Linked DNA regions of Acuticoccus sp. I52.16.1. The protein of the gene in region 1 binds, or shares a complex with, the protein of each later gene. Links are inferred from orthologs where the notes say so. Each region holds a gene or a part of one and is shown on either strand. Other genes may lie near its edges.

Region 1 (7,352 bases):
CTTCACGCCGACCTGATGCTCGGAGAGGTAGGTGCCGGCAGGCGAGGACGGCTTGATCGAGCCGGCCGGGGAGATGTGATCGGTCGTGATCGAGTCCTGGAAGAGGGCCAGGATGCGCGCGTCGGCGATATCCTCGACCGGCTCCGGCTCCATGCCCATGCCCTCGAAGTAAGGCGGGTTGCGCACGTAGGTCGACGACAGCGGCCAGTCGTAGGTGAGGCCGCCGGAGACCTCGACCGCCTGCCAGTGCGCGTCACCCTTGAAGACGTCGGAATAGCGGGTGTCGAACATCTCGCGGGTGATGGCGGTCCGGACCATCTCGGCGACTTCCTGCGAGGTCGGCCACACGTCCTTCAGGAAGACGTCCTGCCCGTCCTTGCCCTGGCCGAGCGGCTCGGTGGTGATGTCCTTGGTCATCGTGCCGAGCAGCGCGTAGGCGACCACCAGCGGCGGCGAGGCGAGGTAGTTGGCCCGCACGTCCGGGTTCACGCGGCCCTCGAAGTTGCGGTTGCCGGAGAGCACCGAGCAGGCGACGAGGTCCTTCTCGTTGATGACCTTGGAGATCTTCTCCGGCAGCGGCCCCGAGTTGCCGATGCAGGTGGTGCAGCCGTAGCCGACGAGGTCGAAGCCCATGGCGTCGAGGTGTTCGGTCAGGCCGACCTTGGCGAGGTAGTCGGTCACCACCTGGGAGCCCGGCGCCAGCGAGGTCTTCACCCACGGCTTAACCTGGAGCCCCAGCTCGTGCGCCTTCTTGGCGACGAGGCCGGCGGCGATCAGCACCGACGGGTTGGAGGTGTTGGTGCAGGAGGTGATGGCGGCGATGACGACGTCACCGTCCGACAGGGTGTACTCCTCGCCCTCGACGACGTGGCCCGGATAGGCCGACTGGTCGCGCTGGGCGCCCTCGGCCATGTACTTGGCGTCGTCGCCCGCCGCGGCCGTCTCCGGCGCCTTGGACTTGGTCCCGCCCTTGATGGTCTTGACGGCCTCGGCGAACGCGGTCGCCGCGTCGATCAGCGCGACGCGATCCTGCGGACGCTTGGGGCCGGCGAGCGAGGGGACGACGGTGGAGAGGTCGAGCTCCAGCGTGTCGGTGAAGACGGGGTCCTCGGTCTCGTCGGTGCGGTACATGCCCTGGAGCTTGGAGTACGCCTTGACGAGGTTGATGCGGTGCTCCTCGCGCCCCGTGGAGGTGAGGTAGCGGATCGTGTCGTCGTCGACTGGGAAGAAGCCGCAGGTGGCGCCGTATTCGGGGGCCATGTTGGCGATGGTGGCGCAGTCTTCCAGCGACAGCGCGGAGAGGCCGGCGCCGTAGAACTCGACGAACTTGCCGACGACGCCCTTCTTGCGCAGCATCTGCGTCACGGTCAGGACGAGGTCGGTCGCGGTGGTGCCTTCGGGCAGCTTGCCGTGCAGCTTGAAGCCGATGACCTCGGGGATCAGCATCGAGATCGGCTGGCCGAGCATGGCCGCCTCCGCCTCGATCCCGCCAACGCCCCAGCCGAGCACCGCGAGGCCGTTGACCATCGTGGTGTGCGAATCGGTGCCGACCAGCGTGTCGGGGAAGGCCTGCAACTCGCCGTCGACCTCACGCGTCCAGACGGTCTGGGCGAGGTACTCGAGGTTCACCTGGTGGCAGATGCCGGTGCCGGGGGGCACGACGCGGAAGTTGTTGAAGGCGGACTGGCCCCAGCGCAGGAACTGATAGCGCTCACCGTTGCGCGCATACTCGAGGTCGACGTTCTGCTTGAACGCGGAGGGGGTGCCGAAGTGGTCCACCATCACCGAGTGGTCGATCACGAGGTCGACTTCGACGAGCGGGTTGATCTTCTGCGGGTCGGCGCCGAGCGAGGCGGTGGCGTCGCGCATCGCCGCGAGGTCCACCACGGCCGGAACGCCCGTGAAATCCTGCATCAGGACGCGGGCGGGGCGGTAGGCGATCTCGCGGTCGGAGCGCTTGTCCTCGACCCATTTTGCAATGGCTTTAATGTCATCCGCGGTGACGGTATTGCCGTCTTCATAGCGCAGGAGGTTCTCGAGCAGGACCTTCAGCGACATCGGCAGGCGGGAGACTCCGGGAAGTCCGTTGCGCTCGGCGGCCTTGAGGTCGAAGATAGTGTAGGTCTTGCCATCGACCTCGAGTTCGGTACGGCATTTGAAGCTGTCGAGCGAGCGGGTCACACGCGGCCCCCTTCATTGGAACGATTTGCAACTTGCCGCTACAAACGCCCAATCGACGCAAGGATCAAGCGGCAGCGGCCACGTCGATACAATTAGCGCGCCATGCTGTCTCTAGAAGTTGACTCGTTGAGCGTCGAACGCGGCGGCCGGCGGGTGTTCACCGATCTCGCGTTCCGCTTGGCCGAGGCTGGGGCGATGGCGGTCGTCGGTGCCAACGGGGCCGGCAAGTCGACCCTGCTGCGCACCGTCGCCGGACTGATTCGCCCCGCCTGCGGGACCGTGCGCCTCGACGGATACGACGCGCCGGCGGCGACCGCCATGCACCTCGTCGCGCACCAGAACGCCATCAAGCTGCCGCTCGGCGCCGAGGCGAACGTGCGCTACTGGATGCGCACCCTCGGCGCGGCGGACCGCGACGACGCAGCGGTGGAGGCCGCGCTCGATCGGGTCGGCCTGCTGGGGCTGATCGAGACGCCGGCGCAACTCTTCAGCCAGGGGCAGCGGCGGCGCCTGGCGTTGGCGCGGCTGATGGCGGTGCCGCGGCCGCTCTGGCTGCTCGACGAGCCGACCGCGGGGCTCGACGCCGCGTCGCGCGCCGCCTTCGCCGCGATGATGGGCGAGCACCTCGCCGGCGGCGGCATGATCCTCGCCGCCACCCACGAGCCGCTCGGGATCGACACCGCGACGCTCGACCTCTCCGCCGCCGCGGCGCGGGCACGGGCGCAGGAGGCCGCGTGATGCTCGCCGCGATCTACCTGCGCGACGTGCGGCTGGCGTGGTCGGCGGGGGGCGGCGGCGGCGTGGGGGTCATCTTCTTCCTCGCGGTGACGGCGGTGGCGCCGTTCGCGTTGGGGCCGGACCTGCCGCTGCTGGCCCGCATCGGTCCGGCACTCTTGTGGATCGCGATGCTGCTGGCCCTCCTCCTGGGCCTGGAGCGGCTCTTCCAGGCCGATCATGAGGACGGCACGCTCGACCAGCTGCGCCTCGCCGACACGCCGCTGGTGACGGTGGTGCTCGCCAAGGCCGCCGCGCACTGGACCGCCGCGGCGCTGCCTCTGATCGCCGCGACGCCGCTGGCGGGCATCCTCCTCAACCTCTCGCCGCGGCTCCTGCTGGTGACGCTGGCGAGCCTCGTCGTCGGCACGCCGGCGCTGGCGTTGATCGGGGCCGTGGGCGCGGCGCTGGCGGTGACCTTGCGCCGCGCCGGGGTGCTGATCGCGGTGCTGGTGCTGCCGCTGTCGATCCCCGTCGTCATCTTCGGCGTCGGCGCGGTGGAGGCGGCGAGCGCGGGGCGGGCGATCGGCCCCCCGTTCGCCCTGCTCGGCGCCACCACGCTCGTCTTCGCCGTCGTCGGCCCGCTCGCGGCCGCCGCGGCGCTGCGCGAGGCGGACTGACGCCCGGCACGGCGGACGCGGCCGTGTGGCGCGGCCTATGCTGTTGGTCGCACTTTGAAAGCCGAGTTGGAGCAATTACGATCGGCGCCACAGGAGTGGACATGTCCGTCACCAGCGACACGGCCGGCAAGCGGCCATCGATCATCAACCCCGGCCGCTTCGCCGGGATCGCCGACCGTGCGGTGCCGATCCTCGCGGCGCTGACGGCCGTCACGCTGTGCTTCGGCCTCTACCTGGCGCTATGGGCCTCGCCCGAGGACTACCAGCAGGGGTCCACCGTGCGGATCATGTATATCCATGCCCCTTCCGCCTACATCGCGCTGATGGCCTACGTGGTGATGACCTCGGCCGCCCTCGGCACGCTCGTCTGGCGCCACCCGCTGGCCGACGTCGCCGCCCGCGCCGCGGCACCGATCGGCGCCGCCTTCACCCTCGCGACGCTCGCCTCCGGCGCGATCTGGGGCAAGCCGATGTGGGGCGCCTGGTGGGTGTGGGACGCGCGGCTGACGTCGATGCTGATCCTCTTCTTCATGTATCTCGGCCTCATCGCGCTCTCCCGCGCGATCGAGGAGCCGGCCCGCGCGGCGCGCATCACCGCCATCGCCACGCTGATCGGCTTCATCAACATCCCGATCATCAAGTTCTCGGTGGACTGGTGGAATACGCTGCACCAGGGCGCCAGCGTCATGCGGCTCGACGGACCGTCGATGCCCGCCTCGATGTTGACGCCGCTCCTGGTGATGGCGCTCGCCTTCACCCTCCTCTTCATGACGCTGCACCTCGCCGAGATGCGCACCGAGCTGCTCCGCCGTCGCGCCCGCACGCTGCGGCTGCGCGCGGCCCGCAACGCCGGCTGACGGGAGAACGCGATGGGTGACTATGCAGCCTACGTGATATCGGCCTACGCGATCGTCTTCGGCGCCGTCGCCGGGCTGGTCGGCTGGGCGGTGGTGGGGCGGATCGCCGCGCGCCGCGACCTGGCGCGCGCCGAGCGGTCGGCCGAGAGGATCGGCCGTGCGCGCTAACCGCCTCCTCCTCGCCGTGCCGCTGGTGCTGTTCGCGGCGCTGGCGGGCGTGTTCGCGGTGCGCGTCGGCGACGGGCAGGATCGCGCCGTCATCCCTTCCGCGCTCATCGGCCGCGGTGCGCCGGCGACCGTGTTCGCCGCGCTGGAGCCCGCCCTCCCCGGCGTCGACCCCGCGGCGTTCGCCGGCAAGGTGACGCTCGTCAACATCTTCGCCTCGTGGTGCGGGCCGTGCCGGATCGAGCATCCGCTCCTGGTCGAGCTCGCCCGGACACCGGGGCTGACCGTCGTCGGCATCGACTACAAGGACAAGCCCGAGGACGCGGTGCGCTTCCTCTCCGAGCTGGGCAATCCCTACGCCGCCGTCGGCGTGGATCCGGACGGACGCGGCGCCATCGAATGGGGCCTGACGGGGGTGCCTGAGAGCTTCCTCGTCGGGCCGGAGGGGCGGGTGCGGGCCAAGCACGTCGGCCCGCTGAGCGAGGAGGCGCTGGCCGGCTCGTTCGGCACCATGATGACGCGCCTGCTGGCCGAACGCGGCGAGGCCGCCGGCTCGTGACGCCCACGTTCACGCGCCGGGTGCCGGACGGCGACACGCTCGCACGCGACATCTGCGACCAATGCGGCTTCATCGCCTACGACAATCCGAAGATCGTCGCCGGGGCGGTGGTGCGATACGGCTCGCGCATCCTCCTGTGCAAGCGCAACATCGAGCCGGGGCGCGGGCGCTGGACGTTGCCTGCAGGCTACCTCGAGAATGGCGAGGCTCCCCCCGAGGGGGCCATGCGCGAGGCCTTCGAGGAGGCGAGCGCGTCCATCGTCATCGACTCGCTGCTGGCGGTCTACACGATCCGCAGATTGTCGCAGGTGCAGCTCATCTACCGCGCCCACCTCGAAGCGCCGGTGTTCGCTCCGGGCCCGGAGAGCCTCGCCGTCGCGCTCTTCGAACCGCACGAAATTCCCTATCAGGACCTCGCCTTCACCACCGTACGCTGGGCCCTCGCCCACGCCGACACGCCGGGCGGCCCCTTCGCCAATCCCGATATCGTCGATCCGAAGGGCCCCGAATAAGTCGCAATTCACGCCTTCGTGCCCACGCTGTCACCTTGCGTTGATTGGAAAGACGCGGTCCCTCGTTCTAAAAAGACCGGACGGGTGTCAGACGGACGCTGCGCCCGGGATCAATGTCCGGACGAACTGCACGCATATGCTTGTAGTGGCATGCATGTCGGCGGACCATGGAGTGATCGGATGCAGCGCATGCCCTCTCGGATGCTGGCCGCCGCCGCGGCCATTCTGAGCCTTTCGACGCTCGCGTCGATCACGGCACGGGCCGACGAAACCCGCCCCAAGGCAGTGCTGGAGCTGTTCACGAGCCAGGGATGCTCGTCCTGCCCCTCGGCGGACCGGCTGATCTCCGGGTTCGACGGGCGCAAGGACGTGCTGGCGGTGACGCTGCCGGTGAAGCTGTGGGACTATCTGGGGTGGTCGGACACCCTCGCCACCGAGATCAACACCAAGCGGCAGATGGCCTATTCCGTCGCGCGCGGCGACCGGGACGTCTACACGCCGCAGCTCGTGGTCAACGGCGAAGAGGCGATGCTGGGGAGCGACGAGGCGGCGATCGAGCGGGCCATCAAGGGCGCCTCGCTTGACCTTCCGATCGACCTGTCCTTGCGTGCCGGCGTCCTGACCATCCGCCTCGGCGACGCCGACATCGACGTCGAGAACGCGACGGTGTGGCTGATGGTGGTGGACGACGAGGTCCACGTGCCCGTCGCAGAGGGCGAGAACCGCGGCCGCAAGCTGAACTATTACAACGTGGTGCGCGACATGCGCCCGGTCGGCATTTGGAAGGGCCGACCGGTGACGCTGGAGCTTCCCCTGTCGGATCTCGACAAGTCGGCCACGTCGGGCTGCGTGGTGATCGCCCAGGCGGACACCTTCAAGGGGCCGGGCCGTATCGTTGGCGCGGCGGCGCTGGACGAGATCTTCCCGGCGCGCACCGTCGGCGCGATGGAGGCGACGCTGCCTGCGAGCGCCGACACCGGCATCCGCTGAGGCGGCGGCGGGCGCCTCAGGCTTCGGCCGCGTCCCCGGCCCCGCCCGCGGCGGCGAAGGCGATGCCGAGCGCCGCGCCGTAGACGAGGTTGAAGACCAGCGACAGTGCGATCAAGACCGGGTCGAGGTCGCGCATGAAGAGTTCATGCCCGGTGAGCGGGGCGAAGACGACCATCATCGCCAGCCAGGTGATGAAGCCGAAGACCAACCCTTCGCCGAGCCCCCGGCCGGGCAGGATCGGCTGGATCAGCGCGAAGATCACGCCGTAGACGAGGATACCGAGGATCGCGTGCGCGGCCCAGGCGGCGAGGTCGGAGGCCGGCATGCCGATGCGCGCGTTGAAGGTCTGGATCTCGGCCAGCAGGGGGAACGGCGGCAGGGCGGCCATCTGCCCGTTCAGGTAGATCAAGCCGGCCGCGACCAGGGTCGCGATCACTGCTGCGAAAATTGCGCGTGCCATGGACGGTCCACCTCGACTGTTTCCGCTGTCCCTTATCGCTGATCGCGCACCGGACCATCAATGTCCAGCGGGGAGGCGGATTGCACCGTCGACGGTTGCATATGTTGCCCGACTGCCTCCATACACAGGGTACGCAAGTCGGCGCCGTTGCGGTCCGCGACAGAGGAAGATGATAAACAGTGGTCGATAGCTGTTTGGTCGCGAAGCTAGGCCGGTTCGCCGCCCTGGCCGAGT
Region 2 (7,342 bases), 1.0 Mb from region 1 along the record:
CGGACCTGCCGCCGGTCCGTGCGCCGGCGTCGCCCGCCCGCAGCGGCGGGCCGCTGCCGCCGCCGTCCGCGACTGGCGAGGAGAATGCCGCCGAGCCCATCCAACCGCACGCGGCTGCCGCCTTCGGCCCGCCGGCGCCACGCCCGACCGTTCGCGGCGAGGCGCCCCCGATCGGCGGCGCAGCGCAGACCCCGTGCCCTCCCGCTTCGGACGCCCGTTCCGGGGAGGGGCCGTCGTCCGCCGAGCCGACCACCGCGACCGTGCCCGGCGAGGCCGAGGCCGGGATCCCTGCCGCGCAGCCCGCCACGGTCGACCGCACCGCCGGCAGCGGTGGCGCACCCGCCCAGCCGGCGAACGAGCGCCGGCCCTATGAGCGCTGGCTGCTCGACCGCGCGACGCGCGACCTCACGGCCGACGATCGGGCGCCCGGCAGACCGCGCCCCGAGCCACCCGCCGGACGCGACCACCCGCTCGACCGCGGAGCCGCCGCGCTTGGCCCGGCCGCCCCGCGGCCGAGCGGGTGGGTCCAGTCCGGACGCCAGGCCGAGCCCCGAGCGGAGGCCGAGCCCGCCGCCCGCCCCGCGAGTGACGATGCCGAGCGCTCCGCGACCGAGCGCGGCCGGATAGAAAGCGCCGCCGACGACCGCCCCGAGGCCCACCGCCCCGAGGCCGTGCGCGCCACGTTCGACCGTGGTGCCGTCGAGGCTGGTGGCGCAGAACGTGCCGCCTCCGGCACCGCCGCCACCGGGTGCGCCCCGGCCCACGGCGCGGACGGGAGGTCGACGACCGGACACGCCGCCGAGCGCGGCCCCGGCCACGACACGGCCGACCACCGCCCGGCTGAGCTTGCGAAAACGGAAGACGCCACGACCGACGGCGATGTGCCCGCCCACACCGCCGCCGACCGCACCGCCGCCGAGCGCACTTTGGGCGTCCGCGCTCCGGTCAAGCGTGCGGCGATCCAGTCTGCCGCGCATCGGGATACCGGCGGCGATCGGACTTGCGCCACCGAGCAAGCGGCGGCGGAGAGCGAAGCGGAGCGCCGGATGTCGATGCCGGAGCGGGCGGCGAGCGCACTGGAGCGCGCGCTGGCGATCCCGGATCGGCCCGCGCCGGAGCGGCCCCATGCGCTCACCGAGCGGACCCGGCCCGATCATGAGGTTCATGACCCGGCAGGGGCCGAGCGCACCCGGCCCGCGCCGCGCCGGTTCGCCGCCGAGCGCGCCGCCACCGCGCCCCAGCCCATCGCCGCGGTGAGCGCCACCGAACCGCGCAAGCCCAACAGCTGGACCCGCGCCCGCGAGGCGGCACAACGCTACACCTTCGAGGAGATGGCCGCGCGTCGAAGCGCCGGCGCGTCGACCCGGCCGGCACCCGGCGCGTCGGCCCCGGCCGCATGGTCCACCCGGCCGCGCAGCGCCCCCGACGAGCGCGAGGAGGCGACGACCGTGACCTTTGTCGACCGCTACGTCGATCCAGCGGGCTCCGGCCCCCGCACGCCCGATCCGGCGCCGGCCCCGGCCGGTCCCGCAGCCGGTCCCGCCGCCGCTCCGCCGCTCGACACGCTGGTGAGTCAGGCGACGCGGCTCGCCGCCACCGCCGCGTTCGAGGAACTCGCCCACTCGATGCATCCCGCGGACGAACCGGCGCCGGCCGACCGCGCCTCCGCCATCGAGGCGCTCGCCAAGGAGGCCATGCGCCCGATCCTGCGCGAATGGATCGACACCCACCTCAACACCATCGTCGAACGTCTGGTCCGCGAGGAGATCGAGCGGATGACCGGACGCCGCTGAAACTGCGGTCTTTCGTGCCAGACCCCGCCGCGCTCGGCGACAATTTGCCGAGTGCGCGGAGGCGATCCAACCTTGCAATAGCGTCCGGCGGCGATCACTAAGGCGACATGGTGCTCTGGATCGTGTTCGCCGGACTGGCGGTCTCAACGCTCGCGCTGGTGTGTCGACCGCTCTTGGCGAGCGGGGCCCCGGCCATGGGCGGGTCGGACGAGGTGGTCTACGCCGCCCAGCTCGAGGAGATCGAGGCCGACTGCACGCGCGGCACGATCGGCGAGGAGGAGGCCAAGGCCGCCCGAACCGAGGTCGCCCGCCGCCTGCTGCGGGCCCACCGCGAGGGGGGCGACACGGCGCGGAGCGGCCGGCGGCGTTGGGGCGCGGCTGCGCTGCTCGCGGTGCTGGTGCCCGCGGCCGCGGTCGGCGCCTACCTCACCCTCGGCATGCCCGGTTATGGCGACCGCCCGCTCGCCGCCCGCCAGACGACGAACGAGAGCGACTTCGCCCAGCTCGTCGCTCGCGCCGAGGCGCGGCTCGCCGCACGGCCGGACGAAGGCGCGGGGTGGGAGGCGCTGGCGCCGATGTACCTGCGCATGCGCCGCTTCGCCGATGCCGCCGATGCCTACGCCCGCGCCGCCGAGCTGCTCGGCCCGTCGCCGGCCCGCCTCACCGGGCGCGGCCAGGCGCTGATGTTCGCCGCCGGCGGCACCGTGACGGACGCCGCGCTGGAGCTGTTCCGGCAGGCCTCGGCCGCCGAGCCGGAGGCGGTGGCGCCGCGTGTCTTCCTCGCGGTGGCCGCTCGCCAGCGCGGGGACCTGAGCGATGCGGCGGCGCGCTGGCGCACCCTGCTGGAAGCCAGCGACGGCAGTGAGAGCTGGCTCCCGATCGCCCGCTCCGAGGTCGCCGCCCTCAAGCAGGCCGACGCCGCCGCCCGCACCCCGCAGGCGGCCGCGCGGGGGCCATCCGCCGCCGCTCCCACCGCCGCCGCCCCCGCCGTCGCCGCGCCCCCCGCCGCCGCCGCGATCGCTGCGCTGCCGGCCGGCGAGCGCGCGGCGCAGATCGAGGGCATGGTGGCGAGCCTCGCCGCACGCCTGGAGACGGACGGCGGCACGGCCGAGGAATGGGCGCGGCTGGTCCGGTCCTACCGCGTCATGGGCCGCGAGGCGGACGCCGAGACGGCCGTCGCCGCCGCGCTCGCCGCGCTCGACGGCCCCGAGCGCGAGGCGTTCGCCGCCACGGTCGACGGCGCCGTCGATCCCGTTTCGGGTCCCCGGTGAGGCCATGATGAGCACAGTCCACGCCATATCGAGTCGCGCCGCCGCGCCCGCATCGCGCGCAGCATGCGCCGCATCCTGCGGCCACGGTTGCGGCCATCTCCACCCACCGCGGTGCGGTGCGAAGGCACCGACCGGGTGCCGTCCCACGGGTCCTTTCGGCGGTCGCCGCCGCGGATCCGCCACCCTCGGAGTGACGGCATGACGCGGCGCGGCCGCAAGGCGCGGCGCCTCGCGCTGGTGGCGGTCGCGGGGCTCGCCATCGCCGGCGCCGCCGCGCTCGTCCTCTACGGGCTGGGCGACCGCATCACCTACGCCGCCACGCCGACCGAGCTGAAGGAGGCTGTCCACCCCGCCGGCGCGCGCATCCGCCTCGGCGGCCTGGTCGAGGACGGCTCGCTGGTGCGCGGCACCGACGGGGAGGTGACCTTCGCGGTGACCGACACCGTCAATCATGTCTCGGTCACCTATACCGGTCTCCTTCCGGACCTTTTCCGCGAGGGGCAGGGGGTCGTCACCGAAGGGATGATGAACCCGTCCGGCATCCTCGAGGCGGACACCGTGCTCGCCCGACACGACGAGAACTACATGCCCAAGGAAGTCGTCGATTCGCTGAAGGCGCAAGGGCGCTGGAAGGAGGGCGAGGCGGCGCGTACCGGCATGGAGGGCCGCGCCCGGACCGCCACGATCGACCCGGACCAGGCCATCCCGAAGGAGTGACGCCGCGATGCTGAACGAGGTCGGCCATTTCGCGCTCGTCCTGGCGCTGACCATCGCGCTGGTGCAGTCCATCCTGCCGATCGTCGGTGCGCGCACCGGCGACGCGCGGCTGATGGCGACGGCGGCGCCCTGTGCGGGGGCGGTCTTCGCCCTCATCGGCTTCGCGTTCGTCGCGCTGGCGGCGGCCTACATACGGTCCGACTTCTCGCTCGCCAACGTGTTCGAGAACTCGCATTCGGCCAAGCCGTTGATCTACAAGATCTCCGGCGTTTGGGGGAACCACGAAGGGTCGATGCTCCTGTGGGTGCTGGTATTGGCGCTGTTCGGCCTGCTGGCGGCGACCCTGGGGCGAAACATGCCGCTCTCGCTGCGGGCGACGGTGGTCGCGGTGCAGGGCTGGGTGTCGACCGCTTTCCTCGCCTTCATCCTCGCCACCTCCAATCCGTTCGAGCGCCTCTTCCCCGCGCCGCTGGAGGGGCAGGACCTCAACCCGCTGCTGCAGGACATCGGCCTCGCGATCCATCCGCCGCTCCTCTACGTAGGCTATGTCGGCTTCTCGATCGTCTTCGCCTTCGCCGTCGCGGCGCTGATCGAGGGGCGGATCGACGCGGCGTGGGCGCGCTGGGTGCGGCCCTGGGTGCTGATCTCATGGATCTTCCTCACTCTCGGCATCGCGATGGGCTCCTACTGGGCCTACTACGAGCTCGGCTGGGGGGGCTGGTGGTTCTGGGACCCGGTGGAGAACGCGTCGTTCATGCCCTGGCTGGCGGGCACCGCGCTGCTGCACTCGGCTGCCGTGATGGAGAAGCGCGACGCGCTCAAGGTGTGGACGGTGCTGCTGGCCATCATCACCTTCTCGTTGTCGCTGCTGGGGACCTTCCTGGTCCGCTCCGGCGTGCTGACTTCGGTTCATGCGTTCGCCTCGGATCCGACGCGCGGGCTCTTCATCCTGATGATCCTCGCCGCGTTCATCGGCGGCGCCTTCCTGCTCTTCGCGCTGCGGGCGGGGGCGCTGAAGGCGGGCGGAGCGTTCGCGCCCATGAGCCGCGAGGGCGCGCTCGTCTTCAACAACGTCTTCCTGACGACGGCGTGTGCCACGGTCCTCGTCGGCACCCTCTACCCGCTGGTGCTGGAGACGCTGACGGGAGGGAAGATCTCCGTCGGCCCGCCGTACTTCAATCTCACCTTCATCCCGCTGATGGTGCCGCTCTTCGCGGTGCTCCCCTTCGGCCCGCTGCTGGCGTGGAAGCGGGGCGATGCCGCCGCGGCGGCGCAGCGGCTGATCCCCGCGGCGGCCGTCGCGGTGGTCGGCGCGGCCGTGTCGGCCTGGCTGGCGGGGGAGGAGACGGCGCTGACGGCGGCCTTCGGGGTGGCGCTGGGGCTCTACCTCGTCGTCGGCAGCGTGGCGGAGCTGTGGTTGCGCACCGGGCGGCAATCCATCGCCGCACGGCTGGGGCGGCTGACGCGGCTGCCGCGCTCGACCTGGGGGACCGCGCTGGGGCACCTCGGCGTCGGTGTCACGGTGCTGGGCATCGCCGCCCTGTCGGCGTTCGAGACCGAGGTCATCCGCGACATGGCCCCCGGCGACAGTGCCACCATTGCCGGCACCGAGGTCTACTTCGTCCGCCCGGAGCGCGTCGAGGGCCCCAATTATACCGACACGGTGGCCGTCTTCGAGGTGCGGCGCGGGGGCCGGGCGGTGGCCGAGCTGCGGCCGGCCAAGCGGCACTATCCGGCCCGCAACATGCCCACCACCGAGGCGGCGATCCGCACGGTCGGCGCCTCTCAGCTCTACGTGACGCTGGGGGAGGTGGCGGACGGAAAGGTCGTGGTTCGCCTCTTCCACAAGCCTCTGGTGCTGCTCATCTGGATCGGCGCGGTGGTCGCGGCGGCGGGCGGCGTGCTGTCGCTCGCGGATCGCAAGCTGCGCATCGGCCTGCCGGCGCCCGCGCGGCGGCGGCGGGACGCGGGCGGCGCGGCGGAGGCGGGCGCATGAGGACGCTCGCGTTGCTGATGGCGTTGCTGCTGGCGGTGGGGTGGGCGATCGGGGCCGGACCGGCGCTCGCGGTCAACCCGGACGAGCAGCTCGCCGACCCGGCGCTGGAGGCGCGCGCCCGCGAGCTGTCGCGCGAGCTGCGCTGTGTGGTGTGCCAGAACCAGACGATCGACGATTCGGACGCCGCCATCGCCAAGGACCTGCGCATCCTGGTGCGCGAGCGGTTGACCGCCGGCGACACCGACGCGCAAGTCATGGCCTACCTCACCGACCGCTATGGCGACTTCGTGCGCCTGCGCCCGCCGCTCAATGCCGCGACGGTGGCGCTGTGGTCGTTGCCGGTGCTGGTGCTCTTCCTGGCGATGGCGGCGGCGATCGTCTACCTGCGCCGTCGCCCGAGCGCCCAGCCCGCCGAGGCCGCGCTCACGCCCGACGAGGAGGCCGCGCTGGAGGCGGTGCTGGCCGAGCGACGCAAGCGCGAGCCGTAACACCCTTCCGACCCGCACGCCCCCCTGCTACAGCGGATGGTGCTGGCCGTAGGGGGAACGAATGGACGCGTTCAAGGTCGAAGGGGCGCTCGGCGCAGAGCTTGCCGCACGGGTCGACCGACCCGCCGGCCCCATCCGCGCCGTCGCGCTGTTCGCCCACTGCTTCACCTGCGGCAAGGACATCCGCGCCGCGCGCGAGATCGCCCGCCGCCTGGCAGACCAGGGGGTCGCCACCGTCCGCTTCGACTTCACCGGCCTCGGCGGGTCGGACGGCGAGTTCGCCTCCACCCATTTCTCCTCCAATGTCGGCGACCTCGTGAAGATGGCCGATGCGCTGCGCGAAACGATCGGCGCGCCGCGACTCTTGATCGGCCACTCGCTCGGCGGCGCGGCGGTGCTGGTCGCCGCCGCGCAGATCCCGGAGGTGCGCGCAGTGGCGACGATCGCCGCGCCCGCCGACGCCGAACACGTCACGCGCACCTTCGCCGCTCAGCTGGACCGGATCGAGGAGGAGGGCGCGGCGCCGGTCGAGCTGTCCGGCCGCCGCTTCACCATTCGCCGCGAGTTCGTCGACGACCTGCGGCGTCACCGGGTGACGGACGCGGCGCGCACGCTGGACGCGGCGCTGATGGTGATGCACGCCCCGCTCGACGATCATGTCGGCATCGACAACGCGACGCGGATCTTCGTCGCCGCCAAGCATCCGAAGAGCTTCGTGTCGCTGGGCGATGCGGACCACCTGCTCAGCGACCCCGCCGACGCACGCTATGCGGCGGACGTGATCGCCGCATGGGCGAGCCGGTTCGCCCTCGACGCGCTCCCCGCACGCGGAACGCCGGCGGCGGTCGAAGGCGGCGTGCGCGCGAGCGTGCTGGACGGCGCCTTCCGCACGGCGCTCGACGCGGCGGGCTTTCCGCTGACGGCGGACGAGCCGGCAGAGGTGGGCGGCGAAGGAAGCGGCCCGACCCCCTACGACTACCTCGGCGTCGCCCTCGCGAGCTGCACGCTGATGACGATGCGCCTCTACGGTGCGCGCAAGGGCTGGGTGGTGGATGCCACCGTCGACGTCACCCACGG

The links.
Region 2: the proteins of ccmB (region 1) and ccmE are in contact, whole or in part, in a solved structure (PDB 8CE8), measured with the Escherichia coli proteins. The link is inferred for Acuticoccus sp. I52.16.1 from one-to-one orthologs.

What each region holds. Positions count from the first base shown.
Region 1 is NZ_CP094828.1:3,631,082-3,638,433, reverse strand. The notes cover bases 1,832-4,746. They hold ccmB (heme exporter protein CcmB), read left to right. Parts: upstream 1,832-2,918; coding sequence 2,919-3,575; downstream 3,576-4,746. Other genes in these bases: MRB58_RS16380 (DsbE family thiol:disulfide interchange protein), read left to right, coding at 4,590-4,746; ccmD (heme exporter protein CcmD), read left to right, coding at 4,445-4,600; ccmC (heme ABC transporter permease CcmC), read left to right, coding at 3,677-4,432; ccmA (heme ABC exporter ATP-binding protein CcmA), read left to right, coding at 2,284-2,919; acnA (aconitate hydratase AcnA), read right to left, coding at 1,832-2,181. Outside these bases: more of acnA, read right to left, coding at 1-1,831; more of MRB58_RS16380, read left to right, coding at 4,747-5,156; MRB58_RS16375 (NUDIX domain-containing protein), read left to right, coding at 5,153-5,668; MRB58_RS16370 (thioredoxin family protein), read left to right, coding at 5,849-6,658; MRB58_RS16365 (DUF6789 family protein), read right to left, coding at 6,675-7,118; MRB58_RS16360 (Crp/Fnr family transcriptional regulator), read left to right, coding at 7,313-7,352. UniProt on the Escherichia coli protein: Required for the export of heme to the periplasm for the biogenesis of c-type cytochromes.
Region 2 is NZ_CP094828.1:4,632,212-4,639,553, forward strand. What follows is about bases 2,117-5,021. They hold ccmE (cytochrome c maturation protein CcmE), read left to right. Parts: upstream 2,117-3,262; coding sequence 3,263-3,781; downstream 3,782-5,021. Other genes in these bases: ccmI (c-type cytochrome biogenesis protein CcmI), read left to right, coding at 2,117-3,064; MRB58_RS20885 (heme lyase CcmF/NrfE family subunit), read left to right, coding at 3,789-5,021. Outside these bases: MRB58_RS24900 (DUF2497 domain-containing protein), read left to right, coding at 1-1,793; more of ccmI, read left to right, coding at 1,901-2,116; more of MRB58_RS20885, read left to right, coding at 5,022-5,777; MRB58_RS20890 (cytochrome c-type biogenesis protein), read left to right, coding at 5,774-6,265; MRB58_RS20895 (alpha/beta fold hydrolase), read left to right, coding at 6,327-7,342. UniProt on the Escherichia coli protein: Heme chaperone required for the biogenesis of c-type cytochromes. Transiently binds heme delivered by CcmC and transfers the heme to apo-cytochromes in a process facilitated by CcmF and CcmH.